DNA from 3 places in the Paenibacillus sp. Marseille-Q9583 genome. Region 2 is predicted to be linked to each of the others. Evidence: riboswitches for the same ligand, from Rfam matches in the RefSeq annotation. Region 2 holds a riboswitch; each other region holds the start of a gene.
The links. A riboswitch is a leader RNA that binds a small molecule or an ion and turns the genes downstream of it on or off. The one in region 2 is predicted to bind cobalamin.

Region 1 (7,291 bases), on a different contig from region 2:
ATACATGATCCAGCACAAGCTTAAGCTTGCAGGACATCTGACGCAATGGGCCCGCAATTCGGAAGAGGCGGAACTGTTGTTTTCCACTGCGGAGTTTGATCTGTATATTCTGGACTGGATGCTTCCCGGCAAAACCGGTCTTGAGTTATGCCGGCAGCAGCGGAGTCTGAATGACAACACGGCCATTCTGATGCTGACTGCACGAGGCGAGATTGAGGATCGCGTCAGCGGACTTCTGACAGGGGCGGATGATTATATGATCAAGCCCTTCGCTTTCGAAGAACTATTAGCCCGAATTACTTCCCTGGACCGCAGAAAGCAAACCCGGGGATATACCACAAAGTATGAGGTCAATGGTCTTCGGCTCAATCCCGACACGCAGGAAGCAGAGCGTGACGGCGTTCCCTTAACACTGACCAAACGCGAGTTCCAACTGCTGGAGTTTCTTGTACGCCATCCCAATGCCGTGCTCTCCAGAGAACGTATACTCAATTATGTGTGGGGCAATGAGGCTGATGTGACTCTGAATGCGGTCGATGCCGTCATCAAGCTGCTGCGAAAAAAAGTCGACGAGCCCTTCTCTGTGAGGCTGATTAGGAGTGTCCACGGAAGAGGTTATCGTTTAATAGATAACGGAGTTGACCATGATGATACCTAATACCCGCAGGCAATTAACCATCTTTTACAGTACCATGATTGGATTAATTCTACTCATCATGGCGGCTTCCTTCTATTGGGTACTGACGGATGTGATGCACAGGGATCAGAGACATAATCTGGAATCTGCCGGGCAAAAAGCATTGGATGAGTGGCTCAATAAATCGCCGCAGGCGCAGGACGCAGAGGAAATTCGTGAACAACGGCAGGCGGTCACCCACAGAATGGAATGGGAGTATCTGCAAAGCGACCAGTTCGCTGTCATAACAGACTCCTTGTGGACAATCACAGTCCAGTCACCTGCGGGAGACAACCCGCTGCTGCTGCCGTCCTATCAGCAGCAGTTGGATGCTCATAGCAATACACCATTCTTATATTTAACAAAGGATTCCGGTAACAAAAAGACGATTTATGCGGTATTGCGCAAGACGGTCGGCGACCGGAAAAATCATATTCTCCTGCTGGGTGAGGATATTACAAAGCAGGCAGACCTACTTAAGGAGATGGAAATGCTCCTCATTGCGATCACCATTATCCTGCTTGCGGCAGCTACAGTTGTAGGATATATATTGGCTGGAAAGGCCATGATTCCCATCAACCATGCGTTTACACGGCAGCAAAAATTCACGGCCTATGCCTCCCATGAGTTGAGGACACCCTTAAGCGTGCTGCAGCTGTCCGTGGATATTCTGGAGGAGGAACGCCATAAGCTACCACCGATCCATCAGGCCGTGCTTCAGGATATGAAGGAAGAAATACAGCGCATGACCCGCCTGACCGGACAGCTGCTTAAGCTGGCCAGAAATGATTCGCCTCTGCCACCTCTGAGGCAGGAAGCTTTCGATCTGCAGCACTCCCTTTCGTTCGCTGCCGCCAGAATGCAATTAGTAGCACAAGAGAAAAAGATTCAGTTGCAGCTGAACATAGGGAATCTTAAAGAAGCCTTCACCTGCATCGGGGACAGCGAACAGATTGATCAGTTGCTGTATATTCTTTTGGATAATGCCATTAAATACTCTGCGGAGGGAGGCACAGTCATACTGGGGATTACCCGGAATGACAACGGCACTGCGAATGTAATCATTCAGGATACGGGCTGCGGGATTCCCGAGGAGGATCTTCCCCACTTATTCGAACGGTTCTACCGGGTAGATCAAGCCCGCACAAGGGAACATGGCGGCACCGGACTGGGACTGGCTATCGCCTATGAGATCGTCAGCAGGCACGGCGGCAGAATCGTGGTAACCAGCACCCTCCATCAAGGAAGTACCTTCACGGTTATCCTTCCTGAAACACAACGAATCCTTAGGCAACCACTTTGAAAAATGGAGGTTTTACTATGTTTACTGAAGTCTTTAACCACATCCATCCCATTGTCGTACATTTCCCTATCGCTCTGATCATCATCGGATTTGGGCATGATTTGGTGGTGGCCCTGAAAAAACGTTCTTTGAATCCTGCAGGTGGGTTATGGATGTGGCTTCTTGCTGCAGCGGGATCCTGGGTCGCAATAGCGACCGGACCAGATGATGATGCCCGCGGTGTGACTTCATTCATAGAGCCCCACGAGATGCTCGCCACCTTAACCGCTTGGGTAGTTTCTCTGATCGTTGTATGGAGATTGCTGATGTACTGGAAGGGCAAACATACTTTTAAAAAAGTTCCACTGGTGCTGTACTTGGTCGTCTCGCTTACTTCCTGCGGACTTGTGCTGGGAACCGGATATTACGGCGGCAAAATGGTGTATTCAGATGGCGTAGGCGTATCGACCAACGGAGCTCCGGTCAATCCCCCTGTGCAAGGTAATCACAAGTAATCAAATCAAAGGAGCCGATGCTCTCCTGAAAAAGGGAGCCCCGGCTTCTTTTGATTATCCACCTGCTTAGACAAACTTTACTTTTCTTTTTCGGTCGAGTAGATGCTTATAGCGTTTTGACAGATATTGAATTTGAGCTCCGAAGCCTGCTCTCATGTCCTGCCAAACCTGCAAGAAGCCGTCCTCCGGAGCATCGGTGACTCCACCTTAGGAACCCGCCATGAAGTGCAGGAAAAGGCCGAAATAACCACTTTACTTGAGTAAAGGTTAGAAGATCGGTTTACTCCATAAAAAAGCACGGTCCCCGAAATCCCGGAAGGCCGCGCCATGATTGAATTGTTAAGAATGCTGGTGAAGGGAATTGAACCCCCGGCCTACGCATTACGAGTGCGTTGCTCTACCCCTGAGCTACACCAGCTTAAGGCTGATTTTTCTGTCAAACAAAAAACATTATACAACTTTCAGCCAGAAACGCAAGCCTGTTTCTCCCTATTTCCCTACTCTCCCGAACTGCTATTCCACCTGTAGTTTACGCTCCACAGACTCCAGCTTTCCACGGCTAGTGGAGGGTTTATCGCGGCGGTCGTCTATTTTAAGTGAAGTAGAGACACGCTCTGCACCTGCGGCAAAAGGAGACTCGTGCAGCGCTTCGACTGCAGCAAAAATACGCTGAAGAGGCCCCTCGATGATTGTACCCATGGATGTAAGCTCATAAGTAATCCCTTCTACCGTCTTCAGCACTCGCTGCATATCCGCAACATAGCTGCTAAGGCTCGTACTGCCTGTTCCAATCGGAATAACGGTTACTTCAGCAATAGGCATGAGAATGCCTCCTCGGAATTTTATAATATGCGTCTCCTTCTATTGTAACAACTCCTCCCCTCTCCCACAAATGATCTCAGCTTTATTATGCCCCTTCTTTTTCCCTAAAAAATTCTCCGAAATATGACTTTCGCCACAAGTATTTTTTCTTACATGTATTCTAGGGTCATCTGCACTACATTTATGGACTCTTTGTGGCATTTTTTCGGACAATTTATGAATCATTTTTCATATGCCTGTGGATCAATTGTGGATTACTTATGGACAGCCTGTGGATCATTTGTGGAGTACTTTTGAAGAACCCGCTCCCCGCGCGGGTTTTCTAAAAAACTGTTTACAAACACAACATCTTGGGTTATTTTTATCTAACGACAACAAAATATAGTGGAGACAGGCGCTTTAATCCTTTATCGGAATTAGAGCTTAATAGGGAAGTACGGTGAAAATCCGTTGCGGTCCCGCCACTGTAACCGGATGCCCCTTACAAGCTTTTAGAAGCTTAAGATGGGCAGATCTCCTGGCAAAAGCCACTGAGGGGTAAGAGCCCCCTTGGGAAGGCGCTGAGAGGTCCTACGGAAGCCAGGAGACCTGCCTGTTTCGACGACACCAACTATGAGTGCCTGCGAGGAACAGGAACGGTGTCCGCATGCGGTCATCTTCTTAGAGACCACTGCAAATATCTGTGTGGATATTTACATAACGCATCGGGCATTTTCTGCCATCCTCGCTAGAGGATGCTTTTTTTATGAGATCACAATGAATATACGGCCGCTTACGCGGCCCCACTTCTTAATGATAGGACGATAGACTGAGAGGAGAGCTATACAATGACGTTGTTGGAGAGACAATTTAACGGTACAACAAATGCACGAGAAGTTCTTTTAGAAGAGCTCATTGATTTAGGACGCGATATTATCGACAGCCGGGATTTGGACTTGCTGCGCGAGAATGCCAATTTGAACGGAGAGAGTTTCTCCGGTAAAATGAGCAAGTTCGGCAGTGAATATTCAAAATGGTACGCCCGCAACTTTACGATGCCGCCGCAACTAGTGCAAGCCATTGATGACAATGTCGTCTATGTGCATGATCTGGATCAATACGCAATCGGAACGACTAACTGCATTTTTATCCCGTTTGATAAGCTTCTCCGCGAAGGCTTCAACACCGGCAATGGCAGTGTACGTCCTCCGAACTCCATAATGACAGCTATGTCACTGGTAGCAATTATTTTTCAATCCCAGCAAAACGCTCAATATGGCGGCGTATCCGCCAATAAGCTCGACTATGATCTGGCACCTTATGTAACCAAATCCTTCGCTAAGCTGTTCCGCAAGGGTCTGGATTATTTTGATGAGGGACAAGCTAATGAATCTTTGGGCGAGATTACAATGAGCCGTACCGATCTGGCGGAGTTATATCCAAAAGCGTTCCGTTTTGCACTAAAGGAAACCGAAATCGAAACCCTGCAAGCGGCTGAAAGTATGGTACATAATCTCAACACCATGTCCAGCCGGTCCGGTGGGCAAATTCCGTTTACCAGCATCAATTATGGTACTTGTACTTCACCAGAAGGTCAGCTTGTGATCAGCTCCCTGCTAACAGCAACGATGAACGGACTTGGCAGCGGAGAAACACCTGTGTTCCCGATTCAAATCTTCAAATGCAAGCAAGGAGTCAATCAACAGCAAGGCGATCCTAACTATGAATTGTTCCTAAAAGCGGCGGAATGTTCTGCACGCAGACTATATCCGAACTTCGCTAATCTGGACGCTCCGCTCAACTTGCAGTATTATGATCCAAGTGATCCTGATACGGAATTTGCTACAATGGGCTGCCGCACCCGAGTGCTCGGTGACCGTTTTGGGCGTAATCATTGCTCCGGGAAGGGCAACCTTTCCTTTAATACACTGAATCTGGTTCGGCTCGGTCTGGCACACGGCACAGTAACAGGCCGACGTACCGTCGCAGATGAAGCTGGCTTCTATGAGGATCTAAACCACTATATGGATATTGCGCTGGAAGGACTGCTTCATCGGTTCCACATCCAAAGCGCGCAAAAAGCTAAAGCATCCGATTTCATGATGCGAGAAGGCGTCTGGGAAGGCGGCGAAAATCTCGCTCCTGAAGACTCTGTAGGCGAACTGCTGAAACATGGTAGTCTGTCGCTTGGCTTCATCGGTATGGCGGAATGCATGAAAGCCATGTACGGCAAACACCATGGCGAGGATATGGAAGTCCATGCCAAGGCTGTGGCTATCGTGCGTCACATGCGGGAGTATTGCGACCTTAAAAGTGAGGAACTTAATCTCAACATTACCTTGTTCGCAACACCAGCAGAGGGCCTGTCCGGCAAATTCACCAAGATTGATCGCAAGGTACTGGGTTCTATTCCGGGCGTAACTGACCGTGAGTATTATACGAACTCTTTCCACATCCCTGTATACTACGATCTAGGTGCTGCTCAGAAGATCAGCTTGGAAGCTCATTTCCATGAATACTGCAATGCCGGGGCTATTTCTTATGTCGAATTAAATGGCAATGCCCGCAGCAATCCATCTGCTTTTATCAAAATCATTAAATATGCACTAGAACAACAGGTCAGCTACTTCAGCATTAACCATCCGATTGACCGCTGCTCCAGCTGCGGATACGAAGGCGTAATTGGGACAAACTGTCCTTCCTGCAACGCACATGAGAATGACGTGCACATCCGTCGTTTGCGCAGAGTTACAGGTTATTTAACTGGCGACTATCAGACCCGCTTCAATGCCGCCAAACAAGCCGAAGTACGGGATCGCGTTAAGCATCTATGAATATTTGCGGATACTATCCGGAGTCGATTAACGAGGGAGAGGGCATGCGGGCCGTCCTCTTCATCAGCGGCTGCCGCCATCGTTGCCCGGGATGCTTTAATCCCGAGACATGGAACTTTAAATATGGAGAAGTCTTCACCTTAGAACGTCAACATGAAATCATTGCAGAAATCGCCGCTAACCCTTTGCTGGATGGTCTAACACTGGCAGGCGGCGATCCTTTTTTCTCTGCAGAAGAGGTAGTTGGGTTCATTCATGAGCTTCGCGCCGTGCTCCCTGACTTCCCCATCTGGATTTACAGTGGTTATACGTATGAGGAACTAACCGCCCTTCCCGGTTCGCCGGAGTGGAATCTACTTACACAGTGTCAGGTATTAATAGATGGACGTTTTATAGAAGAATTGAAAGATACCACACTTCCTTACCGAGGAAGCTCTAACCAACGCATAATCGACATTCCGGCCAGTACGAACGGCTCGGAGGTCTTTCTGTGGCAGCCTACTGCGCTATAATATATCAATTTTTGATATTCAAAATTAACCCAAAATAAGAAGGGATGAAATAACCATGCCGCAATTCGTAGTAAAACCAGACAATCGCCAACTAGCTTTTGATGAGAAGCGCCTTTCCGTATACGCCGACCGTATCTTGGAAGGTCTTGATCAACTAAATAAAGAAACATTGCTGCGGGGAGTAATTTCCAAACTGCGTCGTGACTCCGTAAGCGGAGAAGAAATTAGCAATGCCTTCACTATGAGTGCTCTAGAGCTTGTAACGAAAGAAGAGCCTACTTGGAAGTTTGCAGCTGCCCGTGCCCTTCTGACTACCCTTTATAAAAAAGCAGCCGTTCATCGCCGCTATAAAGCTTATCCAGAAGAGCCTTACGGTGAGCTGTACCCGCTAATTACGGATCTCGTAAAAAAAGGAATCTATCGTGAAGAGCTTCTAAGTCATTACACCAAAGAACAAATTATCGAACTAGGTGGGTGTATCGATTATACACGCGATCTTTTGTTTGACTATATCGGTCTGCTTACGCTATCTGACCGTTATTTGGCGCATGATTTTGACGGACGTGTAATGGAGCTTCCACAAGAACGTTATATGATTATTGCTATGTACCTGATGCACCGTGAACCAGCTGAGAAACGTCTTGAGCTTGTAAAAGAAGCCTACTGGGCTA
Region 2 (7,291 bases):
AGTGGGTGCATGGAATGAAGACGCCATTGTCTGTCATCCATTTGATGATTCAAGATAAAGACGGACCGCCTTTTACGGCGATAGGTGATGAACTGGACCGTCTGAAAAAAGGACTGGACACTGTACTTTATACGGCTCGGCTAGATACTTTTGAGCATGATTTTTACGTGGAACGTTTGGATTTGGAAACTCTCGTACGTAGCGTGACCTCAGAGCAGAAACGTCTGTTCATACGTAATCGTATATTTCCTACTATTAATATAGATGAGCGAATCGCCGTAACCACAGATGAGAAATGGCTAAGTTTTGTGCTTACGCAAATTATTACGAATGCAATACGTTATACGACGGAAGTCGGCAAACATGTATATTTCCATGGGTACATACAAGAAGAAAAGAGAGCAGTACTGGAGATACGAGATGAAGGAGTTGGCATCCCAGCAGGTGATCTGCCGCGTGTGTTTGATCCTTATTTTACAGGTGTGAATGGACGAACCTTTCAAGAATCCACGGGGATGGGTCTATATCTTGTGAAACAGATCTGCGGAAAACTTGGTCACGAGGTGAGCATATGCTCAGAAGAAGGTAAGGGCACGACCGTGCGGATAGTGTTTAGGGAGTCCTACCTTACAAAAATGTAAGGTCATTGTAAGTTAGAGAAATGGCAGCCTGTGTATACACTTTGTATAATGAAGGCAATCCAGTCGAAAGAAGGAGAGGTAACACTTGCCCATTCTAGATGTTCATAATTTATCAAAAATATATGAGGGTAAAGTGTCCACTCAGGCATTGAATCATATCCGCTTTTCTGTTGAAAAGGGGGAGTTCGTTGGCATTATGGGACCTTCGGGGAGTGGGAAAACAACACTACTCAACACGATCGCCACCATCGACCAGCCGACCTCCGGTCAGATTCTGATCAACGGCCGAGATCCCAATCTGCTTAGCAGAAAAGAAAAAGCGCTCTTTCGCCGCCATGAGCTCGGTTTCGTCTTTCAGCATTTCAATCTACTGGATACGCTCACTGTAGAGGAGAATATTGTGCTTCCTCTCACGCTTGCTGGTGTCCATGTAACGGAAATGGAGAGTAGGTTGAAAGAAGTAGCAAGCATGCTGGACATTGAGCATTTGCTGCAAAAACGGACATACGAGATTTCAGGTGGACAAATGCAGCGGACTGCCATCGCCCGCGCGATGATTCATCGTCCTGCTCTGATTTTAGCAGATGAGCCTACAGGGAATCTGGATTCCAAAGCTTCAGGTGAAGTCATGAATATGCTGACAGAGGTAAATAAGGAAGAAGGGGCAACGGTGCTGATGGTCACACATGATGCAGTGGCCGCGAGCTTTTGTAACCGAGTCATCTTTATTAAAGACGGACGTTTCTATAGTGAAATGTACAGGGGGAGCAGTAGAGGCGCCTTCTTTCAAAGTATCATTGATATGTTGTCTCTGCTTGGGGGAACTAGCCATGACCTTTCGGCAATTCGCTTATAGGAATGTTACACGTAACAAGCGTAAATATGCGGCTTATTTTGTCGTCAGTGCTTTTTCAGTGATGATCTTTTTTGTGTGCGCATTGTTTATTTACCATCCGGATATTTCTAAGAGCTTGGTTTATAGTACAGCTGCTCATACAATGATGGCGGCAGAAGCCATTATTTATGTGTTTTGCTCCTTGTTCGTTCTTGTATCGGTCGGATCGTTCCTGCAGTCACGTAAGATGGAGTTTGGGATTTTATTGATGCATGGAATGACAAAGCGACAGCTGAACATGATGGTATTTTTGGAAAATATGATGATCGGTACCTCTGCCATCCTGACAGGTACTTTACTTGGGTTAATTCTGGGTAAGTTGTTTTTGATGATCGGATCTACTTTTCTAGGGATACCTCTTTTAACGTTTCATCTTCCATGGCAGGCGCTTGTACTAACGATATGTAGCTTTGCGCTGTTATTTATTCTAATCTCGCTAAGCACGTTCTTCTTTATTGGGAATGAATCACTGATGCGGCTGTTTCAGGGAGAACGAAAAGCAGAAGAGGAACCTAAAGTTTCCTTGGTGTTATCTTTACTGTCTGCTTTATTGCTGTTAACGGGCTATTTTATGGCAGCTACAGCACAAGCGGCTTCGGTTGAAAAGGTGATGTTCCCGGTCGTTATAATTACGGTTGCGGGTACCTATCTCTTTTATACTCAGCTCAGTATTTACACTGTTAAACTACTTAAGGCGATCCGGCGCCTGTATTGGAACCGCACGAATATCATTACTTTATCGGGCTTGTCTTACCGCTGGAAAGAGAATGCCCGAATGTTTTTTATGGTGACGATTGTATCCGCAGTATCTTTTACTTCAGTGGGAGTATTCGCATCGATCCATACGCTTTCCAGAGAGTTGAAATTGGACTATCCCGCAGCAGTTGGTTATGTAGCCAAAGGCAATCAATTGCAGGATCCTTTTGATCAGCATATGGACGAAATTAAGGAAGAGCTTACAACGCTCGGTTTACCCTATGAGACACTTAGTATTCCGATTAAATACGCAGAGGTGGAATCTCAAACCGGGCCAGATCGCACGTTAAGGCTTCCCTTGATTGCTTACAGTGATTATAAGCTTGCTCTGCTTCATGCTGGGTTTACGACGGATGAGCAGCCTCTAAGTGGAGATGAAGGATTGGTGATGATCGGTTCGCAACGAGACCGGAGTCTGCAAGCGGGTAGAGTAAAGCCGATATACACCTTGAAGCAAGGTCTTTCCATTCGAGAAATGGGTTATACCCAGCATGTTCCGATTGCCGAATATCTATTGCCGGAGCTGGATGGAAGGGATGGGGGAGATTTCAGTGGTGTTGTGATTAGCGATGAGCTTTACAAGGCTATTCATCCCGTACAGACCGATTTGTATACAGGATTTTACATGGATGACTTCCCGCGAACAGTAGGTATAGCGGCAGATCTTGCCCATAAAGGCAAACGGGCCTATGAAAGTAACTCGCCATACGCGATTGTTGTTAGCGGCACGCTGTTTGAAATACAGAGAACACTGTACAATACGATGCTGTTCGCTTCTTTATTGGTAGGTACTGTCTTTTTTATTGCAGCAGGCAGCTTCCTTTACTTCCGGTTGTATACAGATCTAGATCATGATCGTCATCAATATTCTACATTGTCCAAAATGGGACTTACAGATCAAGAGCTAAACCGAATTGTAACGATACAATTGTCGTTGTTGTTTTTTGTTCCGGTTGGGGTGGCCATTTTGCATAGTGTGTTTGCCTTTATTGCGCTTCAGCGGTTGTTTTACTTATCAATTGCTGTGGAGACCGGGGCGGTGTTATTGGGATATTTGGCTGTCCAGGGACTTTACTTCTTTTTTATTCGCAGCCGTTATTTACGCAACTTGAAGAAGAACTTGATCTGAATAATGGGGGTTACGAAATGCAAGCATGGATTACAGATTTTATGGAACAGTTTGGTTACTTTGGTATTTTCCTGATGCTCGCTTTTGAAAATATATTTCCACCGATTCCTTCCGAAGTGATCCTTCCTTTTGGCGGATTCATGACAACCACAACGAATTTGACCATTCCTGGTGTAATTATTGCTGCTACGCTTGGCTCACTGCTGGGTGCAGTGATTCTCTATTATATCGGTCGTTTGCTCGATGTAAATCGCTTGGAAAAGATCGTTGAACGCTGGGGCGGCCTGCTCCGGATCAGCAAAAAAGACATCCACAAGGCTGACGCTTGGTTTGACAAATATGGTTATTGGACCGTATTATTTTGTCGGATGGTTCCACTAGTGCGTAGTTTGATTTCGATCCCTGCAGGGATGTCAGGCATGAAATTTGGAGTGTTTATGATCTTCACAACGATTGGTACGCTGGGATGGAATTTACTGCTCGTGCTTATTGGTGCGGCTTTGGGTGAGTCCTGGGAAGACATCGCTATGTATATGGATATGTACTCCAACGTAGTGTACGTGCTTCTTGCAGGTGGAGTAGTGATCCTTGGGTATTTGTTCTTCCGCAAGCGCAGCCGGAAAATGAAAACCGAAGGTTGAACCGAGAAGGACTTATAGATAAAAGTTATGATTAAAAGGAGGAGAACAAATGGAGCTATTAACGATTATTAAAGCTATAATTTTGGGCATTGTTGAAGGATTAACTGAATTTGCTCCGGTATCCTCCACAGGTCATATGATTATTGTTGATGATATGTGGTTAAAATCGACAGAGTTATTTGGGCAATATACGGCCAATACGTTCAAAGTGGTTATACAGCTGGGGTCAATACTAGCAGTTGTAGTTATTTTTAGAAATAGGTTCATTGAATTGCTGGGCTTAAAGCGCTTCAGCCGCAAGCAGTTGGACCCTGTAACTGAGGAGCAACCACAACTTGAAAAAGGCGGCCACCTTAAGCTTACACAGGTGCTTGTAGGTTTAGTGCCAGCAGGCGTGCTGGGCGTTCTGTTTAATGATTATATTGACGAGCATTTATTCTCTACATCCACCGTGTTAATCGGTCTAGTAGTCGGTGCTGTATTAATGATTATTGCGGATCTATTCGGACCAAAGAAGATTCAAACGGAGAGTGTCGATCAGATTACATATAAGCAGGCGCTAGGTGTTGGTCTGGTCCAGTGCTTCTCCTTGTGGCCGGGATTTTCTCGTTCCGGGTCGACGATTTCTGGTGGTGTTCTTCTGGGTATGAGTCATCGTGCTGCTGCTGATTTCACGTTTATTATGGCTGTTCCAATCATGGCAGGCGCCAGTTTACTCTCACTGATGAAGAACTGGCAATATTTCACCATCGATGCCCTGCCGTTCTTCATTGCAGGCTTTATCAGTGCCTTTGTATTTGCACTATTATCGATGCGTTTCTTCTTGAAATTGATCAACCGGATTAAGCTTTTACCATTTGCTATATATCGCATAGTCCTTGCTGCAGTAGTATATTTCGTGTTTTTCTAAATCCGTTATAAGGAATCGATATAACAAAAGCCCCCGTAATCTATTGCAGATGACGGGGGCTTTCACGTATGATGACATCAGATTAAGACACTCACTTTATCCTTATAATTCTCGCATAAACGCCTACCGTCCGTATAAGGACACCGAAGGCATTTCAGCAATTAAATGATAAGAAAGTATAAGTTTCACAAAATACTTTCTTATCATTCTCGCATAAACGCTTACCGTCCTTAAAAAGGACGCCGAAGGCGTTTTAGCTTGAAAATAACGGAGACAGGTGCTTGCCGGAAATTAGTAATTCGGTAGGCTTAATAGGGAAATTCGGTATGAAGCCGATGCGGTCCCGCCACTGTAACGGAAGAGTCCATAGCAACATATGTCACTGGCAATTTACTACTGCTGGGAAGACTGCTTAGGATGCTGACACCGCTAGCCAGGAGACCTGCCTGTTTCAACAGCACTGCTTCACCTACGGAGGATAGGAAGGTGTTAGACGTTAACCATAGGTATATTATGGGCGTCTTTCCCTTTGACTTTTTTAGGGAAGGGCGCTCTTTTTTATAGGAATGCAAGTGATATCGAGTCCAAAATAAGAAGATGGAGAAGGGGAGCTGCAAAGTGACGAACAAAGTAAAAGTAAGCAATCTTGGCTATCCAAGAATCGGAAAAAACCGCGAGTGGAAGAAAACGTTGGAAGCCTTCTGGGCGGGAAAAATAAATGAGGAAGCGTTCCGTACTGAAATGACAGGAATTCAGCTTCAGCATTTGAAGACTCAGCAGGAGGCAGGAATTGATTTAATTCCGGTAAATGATTTTACGTTCTACGATCATGTGCTAGATACCGCTGTAATGTTCGGGATCGTACCTCCACGTTATGCGTATGATGGTGGCGATATTGGGCTTGATCTTTATTTTGCGATGGCTAGAGGAAATGCTGAGGCTACCGCTTGCGAGATGACTAAATGGTTCAATACGAACTATCATTACATCGTTCCAGAGATCGGTGCACAAACGCCGCGTCTGACCGAGAATAAGCCACTGGCAGCTTATCGTTTTGCCAAGTCCCAAGCGGGAATTGAGGGTAAGCCTGTGGTTTTAGGCCTTTATACATTCCTTAAGTTGTCAAAAGGTTTTGCATCTGCGGATATTGCGAAGATTGCTGCTCGGTTTCTTCCGGTTTACGTTCAGCTGTTGCAGGAACTGAAGCAAGAAGGAGTAAGCTGGGTACAAATTGATGAGCCAGCGATTGTTACAGGAATAAATGATTCAGAATTATCCTTACTTCACTCGATTTACACTGAAATTGCTGAATCCGTGCCTGGATTAAATATTATTCTGCAGACTTACTTTGAAGCTGCTGAACCGCTGGAGGCACTGTTCAAGCTTCCGGTACAAGGTTTAGGTCTTGATTTTGTCCATGATGGTGGGACGAACCTGGCATCGATTGAACGTCTTGGCTGGCCTGAGGATAAGTGGCTGGGAGCGGGTATTATTGACGGGCGCAACATCTGGCGCTCGGATCTGGATGCTAAGCTGCAGCTGATCGAAAAGCTGAGTGTACATGTGCCGCTTGATCGTCTTATTCTACAGCCTTCTTGCAGTTTACTACATGTTCCGGTTACTGTTCAGGGTGAGGTGAAGCTTAAGGCAACCGTCAAGGCCGCTTTAGCTTTTGCTGATGAGAAGCTTAGAGAGCTTGGCCTGCTTGCTGCAGCCTTAGAGGGTACAGCAGAAGCTGCTGCTGCGTTGACGGCCAGTCGTGAAGCCCTTACTGCCTTCCGTGCACTTCCTGAACGCGGTCGTAAGGATGTGGCCGAGCAAGTTCTCGGACTTACAGATTTACCAGACCAACGTAACCTACCTTTTGCTGAGCGCCTGAAGGTGCAACAGGAGAAGTGGCAGCTGCCACTTCTGCCAACGACAACAATCGGAAGCTTTCCACAGACCGTAGAAGTGCGCCAGGCAAGGTTGAAATGGCGTAAAGGCGTATGGAATCAAGAGCGTTACGACGGGTTCGTTCGTGAGCAGATTGCAGATGCAATCACCTTCCAAGAAAAGCTGGGTTTGGATGTACTCGTGCACGGTGAGTTCGAAAGAACCGATATGGTGGAGTTTTTCGGGGAGAAGCTGGATGGTTACTTATTTACTAGTAATGGCTGGGTTCAATCCTACGGATCACGCTGCGTTAAGCCACCGGTTATTTATGCGGATATAGCTTTTATCCAGCCTATGACTGTAAAAGAAAGCGTTTATGCTCAGTCGTTAACTTCCCTTCCTGTTAAAGGCATGTTGACTGGTCCTGTTACGATTCTCAATTGG
Region 3 (7,291 bases), on a different contig from region 2:
TATGGGCACTATCCTCATCGTTTAAACCGTTAAGCGAGATTGTGTCAGGGAGTATCAACTTTATTCCAAAACAGTTCACTTTCCAGAACTATTACGACATCTTCGTGAAGGAGCCGCTGTTCCTCAGATGGATGTTCAACAGTGCACTCATCGCTGTAGTTTCAACGCTATGCAATACCTTGTTCAACTCTATGGCGGGTTATGCGCTTGCACGTATTGATTTTACAGGCAGCAAGGTTGTGTTTTTTCTTATCTTGGCCGTACAGATGATTCCCGGCCAATTGACTATCGTGCCTGCATATCTGATCATGAAACAGCTTGATTTGTTGAATACTTATGCCGCACTGACGCTGCCGATGATGGTAAATGCGACGTTCATCTTTATGATGCGGCAATTCTTCCTGAGCTTTCCGAAAGAGCTGGAGGAGGCTGCCGAGATGGATGGTCTAAATAAGTTCGGCACATTTTTCCGCATTGCTCTGCCACTAGCTATCCCCGCATTGGCGGCTCAGACGATCTTTGTATTCATGGGTGCATGGAATGAATTTCTGAAGCCACTGATGTTCATGTCAGATAAGTCGATGTTCACACTTACACTTGGTCTCAATACTTTTAAGGGCCAGTATATTAGCCACTGGAATTATATTATGGCTGCATCAATGGTGTTTACCCTACCCGCGCTACTTATTTATGCATTCTTCAACCGCTTCTTTATAAAGGGAATTACGTTTACCGGCAGCAAATAATTTAATTTACAAGGACCGCTACTGATCTTAAATCAGGGCGGTTTTTTGAAAATATAAGAAAGTATAAGTTTCGCACCATACTTTATGTCTTATATTTCTCGCATAAACGCTTATCGTCCTTATAAGGACGATAAGCGTTTATGCTTGTATGTTCATGAATTATTACCATTCTATTGATCTTATATGGGGAAGTTGGGGTATAAAAGGATGATAAGAGGTAAAACTATGTTCACTAAATAGAACTGGAAGAAATTTAAATATGGAGGTAAATGATGACACAGAATAAAGGAAATTCACAACGCCAGATTCGAACTTCAATTCTTTGTTTGATCTGTGCCTGCACCGTCCTATTAAGTGGCTGCTCTAAAGCTGCCAATGAAACCACACAAGTAACTCCAACGCCTATAACAGAAGCCACTGCACCTGCGGCTACGAACGATGCAACAGAACAACCCAATGCATCAACCGGCACAAATACAGAGGGACTTCCGGCGGATGTTAGCGTTCAGAGAGTCATTAAGGAAGTCACTTTAAAGGACGGCTATCACAAAAAGATTGAGCTGCTGACAGACGGAGGCAAGCGGGTTACCATTACGGATCCGAGCCAAAAGATTGTTTTGCAGCAGATTGAATATGATGGGAAGATTACTACGTCTAATGGTAAACAGGTTACCGTTAAAGTCGAAGGTGGGGGAGAGCAGACCCTAACCATCCCCGAACATGTAGTGATCGAAGATGAGGACAAGCTTGGACTGATGCCAGGTGTTGATATCGAGTGGACAGTGAATGCCGAGGGGCAAATCGAAAGTGTTGAACTGGAGGATTAAAGAGATACTGAGGTGGCTGGCTAAATGAAATTTCTAATCGTATTTGGCAGTATAGTGGTTCCCGTCGCCATGCTAATGATACAACGGAAATGGATAAAGTGGCGTATTGTTTTTAATGTAGCTTCTGTGTTGTCTACGCTTATTTTAGGTAATATTTCTGCCCTAGCTATATATGAAATATTAAGAGATAACACGGTATTTATGACCTCGATCCATGCGATTTTTTTGAATCCAATGTTCCTTTTAACGGGATCTTATCTTGGAGTATATCTGGTCTATCGCTTGATGTTGATGACGTATGAAGAAGTATATGTATGATGTAAAAAGGAGTGTTCCCGTGAAGGGACACTCCTTTTTACATTATACAGCGAAAGCTAATAAGACTTTCCTACAACGTTTGTTCCACTCTTCGTGATCTTGTACGTAAGGATATCACCATTCCAGAAGTGGAATTTCAAGATGACCTCTCCATCTTTAACATCTTTAAAGAAGGCTGGAAGCAGCTTGATTTCTTTCGTGTTATAAGAGGGTGAGAACGTATTGCCGAACTCCTTGAATGGTGTCCAGTCTTGCGGGCCTGCATTGCCACCAGCGGTATAGACAGCCTCCATCGTGGCGAGCTGGTTACCATTAAAGGTAGTTGGAATCGCAAACGATTCAGTCGTACCTTTGGCATCACTTAATTTGGCAGTGTCATTCACGATGATCTTTAGTCTCCACGCAACACCTTTGTTGAATTTCAGCGTTAACACGGCATTTTCACCGTATTTTTGGGAAGCTGTGAGTTTTTTGAGTTGGCTGGCTTTGAGTGTGAGCTCCTCGCCATTCAAGGTGTAATCTTTTCCCTTTGTTAGATACTTCCCATTCGCACTAATCGTGGTTAGCTTATTGCCGTTTAGGTTCAGCTTCACCTTGGTGTCTTTGATCGCTGCACCTTTTTTTAGATAGACCAGATCGCTTTCAGTGCTGGAGGAACGTTCCTTCAGACCAGACATTAATACACCCTGCAGCTCGGAGTCGGACCACTTATACGTTTTGCGGTTGAAATGTTGCCCATTATCCCAGAGCATGGAGGTCATTTTCTTTTCTTTTAAATAATAGGTAAGGTACTCGAAGAATTTCAGCTTCTCGCCTTGTTCAATCACACCTGTATCTTTATCGAATCCTAGCAGTCCAAACTCACCAACGATAACAGGGATTCCTTTGGCTACGAATGTGTTGTAAACGTTATCAAAAGTTTGGGTGATATCGTTTTTTGTATCTTTTTCAAACGTGGTGTAACCAGCGATATTCACACTGAACGGCCAGAAGCCATAGTAGTGAACGGTCGCAATTATGTTCGGATCGTTAAGAGCTGTAATTGTCTTGTAGAGCTGATCCATTCTAGGTTGGGTAGGAGAAGTCTCTAATGAAGGTAGCACTAGCGGACGGACATCATTTTTTCCACCTGAGTTTCGAACGATCTGATGGAAGGAATTGTTGAGCTCTACAAGCATTTGTTCCATCTTCGCTTCATCCGTACTTCCGCCATCCGTGAAACGAGGTTCATTAATGCTTTCGAACATCAGCTTATCGGATTTATCCTTGAAGCGGTCCGCAATTTGAGTCCATGCTGCATTATAACGCGCCAGCGTCTCATCATGCTTCTCTTCCATATGACTCACCCACAACCAGGAGTCGTGATGGACATTGATCATTACATATAACTTGGCGTCTAGCGCCCAGCCTACAACTTCTTCGACACGGTTGAGGTAAGCTTGATCAATGGTGTAGTTCGGTGCTTCACCTATGTGTGAATCCCAAGTGATAGGAATCCGGATACTTTTGTAGCCTTGTGCGGCGATTTTCTTAATCAGTTCTTGGGTCACACGCGGATTGCCCCAGGAGGTTTCATCCTCACCTGTAGCATCTAGAGTATTGCCAAGGTTCCATCCGGGCTGCATATCGTCTACATAGGATTGGATCTTACTCTTTGGTGCTGCCTTAGCTTGTTGCTCGTCCTTAGTGGCAGCGGCGGCAATGGATGAGAACAAAGAGAGCAGAAGAGCGGTGACAAGGGTCAATGATAAGAATGATTTCTGGATTCGAGTAGTCATTGAATTCTCCTTTGTAAGATCATTTTTGTGGATGCTTAAACCTGACCTTCCTTAGTACTTTGGTGCTTAGATGAACACGTACACCTCCTTGAATTCGTTGTAAACGCTTACCAAATACCCTAACATAGAATGATTTCAACGAGTACCTTACTAATTTGTGGTAAATTCATATATGAATTAGTGATTTGCAGTGATTCCAAAGTTATGGAGAGCAATCCAGTGAGCAGATTTCATTACATAGGCTCAGCTACAGAGCTTCCGTTAGGAGAAAGAGGCAGTGTACCGTCAGCAAAGACATATAATGAAGTGAAAAATTCCCCGGAGTATAAGAAACAAAGAGAGGCTCTGCGCCTGCAAGGTATAATTCCTTTGGATGACATCGCAGATCTATCTCATTTAAGAGATGAGGACTGTCTTGTATATGACTCGGAAGAAGATGCAGCGGGTATTTTTATAGAGGAACTTGGGTATTGGAACGATGAGATTCGCAAGCATTTTCGGAGTCCATATGTGTATCGGATTTCACCGAATTGGGGCGGCTTCTCTGTATCCCCTAAGCTAAAAGATACTCTACCGAGATCGTATAACGCCTCACTCAAGTGCTGTCGGGAGTTATTTAAGCTTATGACAGATTATGGAGTATCAGGCGCCGAGTTTGAGCTTTATACATGCTGGGCTGAGGAAGAAGGGCTCCCGCGTAATAAAAAGTATGATCGAATCTTTGAGTTGGCCTCTTTGTCACTGGAGGATGGTTTTGAGCTGAGAGAAAAAGAGTATATTATGGTTAAAATGATTTGATATTCAGTAGGATTATCGCCAACCACCCGTTATACAAAAAACAAATATTGCATGACAAAAGCATATATATTAGATATGATGAAGCATGGAAAAATTAATATTAGCAATAGGTGCCAATTATGAATGTTTCGGAAATACAATCATAGATTGGTTAAATGGAAAGCGGGTGTGAATCCCGCGCGGTCCCGCCGCTGTGAAAGAGGAGTCCTTGCAAGGTACCACTGGGAAACTGGGAAGGTAGCAAGGGTGATGATACTTGAGCCAGAATATCTGCCTATTTCTGATACACCGTTAAACTCTACGAGCGATAGAGAGGTGTTTGATATAGTATATGCCTGCTATTGTTGCGGTTCACTATCTTAAACCTCTTGACGTTATGTTGAGTGGTTTTTTTGTAGTGCTATGAAAGTTTATTCTGTTTTTTAACATAGGAAGAGAAGGGAAGGGTTATGGAAACATGAAGAAAAATAAGTTTTTAGCTTGGTTACTTATTGTAGCTGTATTTATCACGACGTTCTCTACAAGTGTAATCCCGGCTCATGCGAATGAAGCAAGCTCTACACTTAAAGGGTATGTCACTGTATCCGTAGAGAAGTTCACATTGGGTCAAGGATATATTAAGGATCCTATTAAAGTTCCATTCTACGAAGGGGACAATGGCGCATCACTAATAACACGTGCGCTAGGAGAAGGTAATTATAGAAACTTTGGAAGTATAGCTAGTAGTTTTTATTTATCTGAAGTTAAAGATAGTGGCAGAAGTGAAGTCAATATACCGCAATATATTTTAGATATGATTTCAGCCGATGGGAATACAGTCAGAACTAAAGCAGACCAAGAGTGGCTAAGTCAGTTTGACTACACTCACATGTCGGGTTGGATGTATGCCGTAAATAATGAATTTCCTCCGTTCGGGATGTCTGATTATCACCCTCAAGACGGTGACATCATCCGAACACAGTTCACCACTTATGGCTATAGTTCTGATCTTGGTGGCTGGGGAGAACCTCCATTTCCATTTGCCAATAAGGATGCATTAACTGCCAAAATCGCAGAAATTAACAGTGATCCGAATAAAGATAGTATTTTGGGCAAAACAGTAGTACAAAAAGCAGTTTACCAAGCTTATTCAGTGCTAGAAAATATGGAAAGCTCTCAATTAAGTGTAGATCATGCACTGGTCGGGCTTACCCATTCTTTAGATATTGAGCCACCTATTATTACTGTAAGTGGTATGCAGGATAAACAGGAAGTATCCGATAAAGATTTAAGTTTCAGAGTAGCTGTCACAGATAATGTATATGACGGTATCATTCCAGTAGTGAAGCTAAATGGAGTCGCTCTATCTGCTACAAATGGTGAGTATAAGGTTTCTCTTAACCCAGGTGGTAATGTAATCACCGTAACGGCAGTAGACGGAGCAGAAAATAGAGCAACGCAAACTTATCAAATTACCTACAAAATAAATGCTACGACTGGAGTCAAACAACAGTTAGATAAGAGCTTGGCCTATATTTTAAAAACTGTAAAGAATCCGTCATTTGGTACTGGCAGTGGGGAATGGTCGATCTTATCTTTAGCACGTGCCAACTACGAAGTACCAAGTGGTTATTATGATCTCTATTACAACAATGTAGCTAAGAAAGTAACAGAATTAATGAAAGATGGAAAACTCGATGCTTTTAAAAGCACAGAGCATTCCAGAGCGATTCTAGGACTTACCTCTATCGGGAAAGATATCACGAATGTTGCGGGTTATGATCTAATCAATGCACTCGCTGACTATCAATATGTTCAGAAGCAAGGGAATAATGGTCCTATTTTTGCTCTAATTGCTTTAGATAGTCATAACTACGACATCCCGGTATTATTCCCTAATCCTGATGAAAAGGGAGTAATATACCAAAGCACAAGAGAAAATCTGGTTCAGTACATCTTGGATAAAGAGGTTAAAAAAGGTGCAGCAGATGCCGGCGGCTGGGCTTTAGGAGTAACCAAAGCGGACGTTGATATGACCGCGATGGCGATGCAAGCACTTGCACCTTATTACGCAACTAATCCAAATGTAAAAGCTGCTGTGGATCGGGCGATCAATTGGTTATCGAGTACGCAAAATGATCAAGGCGGATTTACAAGCTGGGGAAGTACAAGCAGTGAAAGTATCTCGCAGGTAATAGTAGCCTTAACTGGCGTAGGCGTAGATCCACACAGTGACCCTAAGTTTGTGAAAAAAGGGAATTCGCTTATTGATGCGTTGCTTACCTTCGCTGGACCGGATGGCGGATTTAAGCATATTCTAACCGGAAAAGTAGATGGAATGGCTACGGATCAAGGTACGTATGCACTTATTGCTTACGATCGTCTGATCAATCATAAGAACCGTCTATTTGATATGAGTAATATAGTAATTCAGCAACCAGAGGAAACGAAAGAAATAGAAGTACAGTTACCCTCAGGTGATACACCCAAAGTTGTCATTTTTCAAAATAATAATAAATATATTCTTCCGATAAATTCAGGGGATAGCAACAAAGAAATTACAGTGCAAATCCCGAAATATAAGCAATCCACGGTAAGTGTTAATTTACCTAGCAATAGTAATCTGCCTAAATTAGAGGTTACCAAAGGTGACGTATCTGTAGTCATCCCTAAGGGTACACAGGTTATAGAGGGAGATTCTTCAAAGGTTGAATTGATTTCACCTACAACAGGGACAGAATCTGCACTAAAAGATAGTCTGAATCAAATTATTCCTGGGGACAAGAAGCTTGATAGCATCGTACAAGCATTTTCCATGGGAGGTAGCGCAAGAGTAGAATTCAGT

Region 1: it holds a riboswitch for cobalamin, as region 2 does, so the genes downstream of both, ACWNM1_RS18375 (anaerobic ribonucleoside triphosphate reductase) here and metE (5-methyltetrahydropteroyltriglutamate--homocysteine S-methyltransferase) in region 2, are expected to answer to the same signal.
Region 3: it holds a riboswitch for cobalamin, as region 2 does, so the genes downstream of both, ACWNM1_RS03135 (S-layer homology domain-containing protein) here and metE (5-methyltetrahydropteroyltriglutamate--homocysteine S-methyltransferase) in region 2, are expected to answer to the same signal.

Annotation. Positions count from the first base shown of each region.
Region 1 is NZ_CDRJTB010000041.1:3,398-10,688, forward strand. It holds gene ACWNM1_RS18350 (response regulator transcription factor) at 1-658, shown strand, start outside; gene ACWNM1_RS18355 (sensor histidine kinase) at 645-1,979, shown strand; gene ACWNM1_RS18360 (DUF2231 domain-containing protein) at 1,997-2,473, shown strand; tRNA gene ACWNM1_RS18365 (tRNA-Thr) at 2,820-2,891, opposite strand; gene ACWNM1_RS18370 (MTH1187 family thiamine-binding protein) at 2,987-3,295, opposite strand; cobalamin riboswitch at 3,671-3,905, shown strand; gene ACWNM1_RS18375 (anaerobic ribonucleoside triphosphate reductase) at 4,123-6,108, shown strand; gene nrdG (anaerobic ribonucleoside-triphosphate reductase activating protein) at 6,105-6,620, shown strand; gene ACWNM1_RS18385 (ribonucleoside-diphosphate reductase subunit alpha) at 6,676-7,291, shown strand, end outside.
Region 2 is NZ_CDRJTB010000048.1:20,717-28,007, reverse strand. It holds gene ACWNM1_RS20235 (sensor histidine kinase) at 1-641, shown strand, start outside; gene ACWNM1_RS20230 (ABC transporter ATP-binding protein) at 727-1,497, shown strand; gene ACWNM1_RS20225 (ABC transporter permease) at 1,472-3,421, shown strand; gene ACWNM1_RS20220 (DedA family protein) at 3,439-4,062, shown strand; gene ACWNM1_RS20215 (undecaprenyl-diphosphate phosphatase) at 4,112-4,972, shown strand; cobalamin riboswitch at 5,231-5,436, shown strand; gene metE (5-methyltetrahydropteroyltriglutamate--homocysteine S-methyltransferase) at 5,591-7,291, shown strand, end outside.
Region 3 is NZ_CDRJTB010000003.1:120,142-127,432, forward strand. It holds gene ACWNM1_RS03110 (carbohydrate ABC transporter permease) at 1-746, shown strand, start outside; gene ACWNM1_RS03115 (hypothetical protein) at 1,019-1,573, shown strand; gene ACWNM1_RS03120 (transposase) at 1,598-1,891, shown strand; gene ACWNM1_RS03125 (cellulase family glycosylhydrolase) at 1,948-3,669, opposite strand; gene ACWNM1_RS03130 (hypothetical protein) at 3,889-4,467, shown strand; cobalamin riboswitch at 4,559-4,759, shown strand; gene ACWNM1_RS03135 (S-layer homology domain-containing protein) at 4,925-7,291, shown strand, end outside.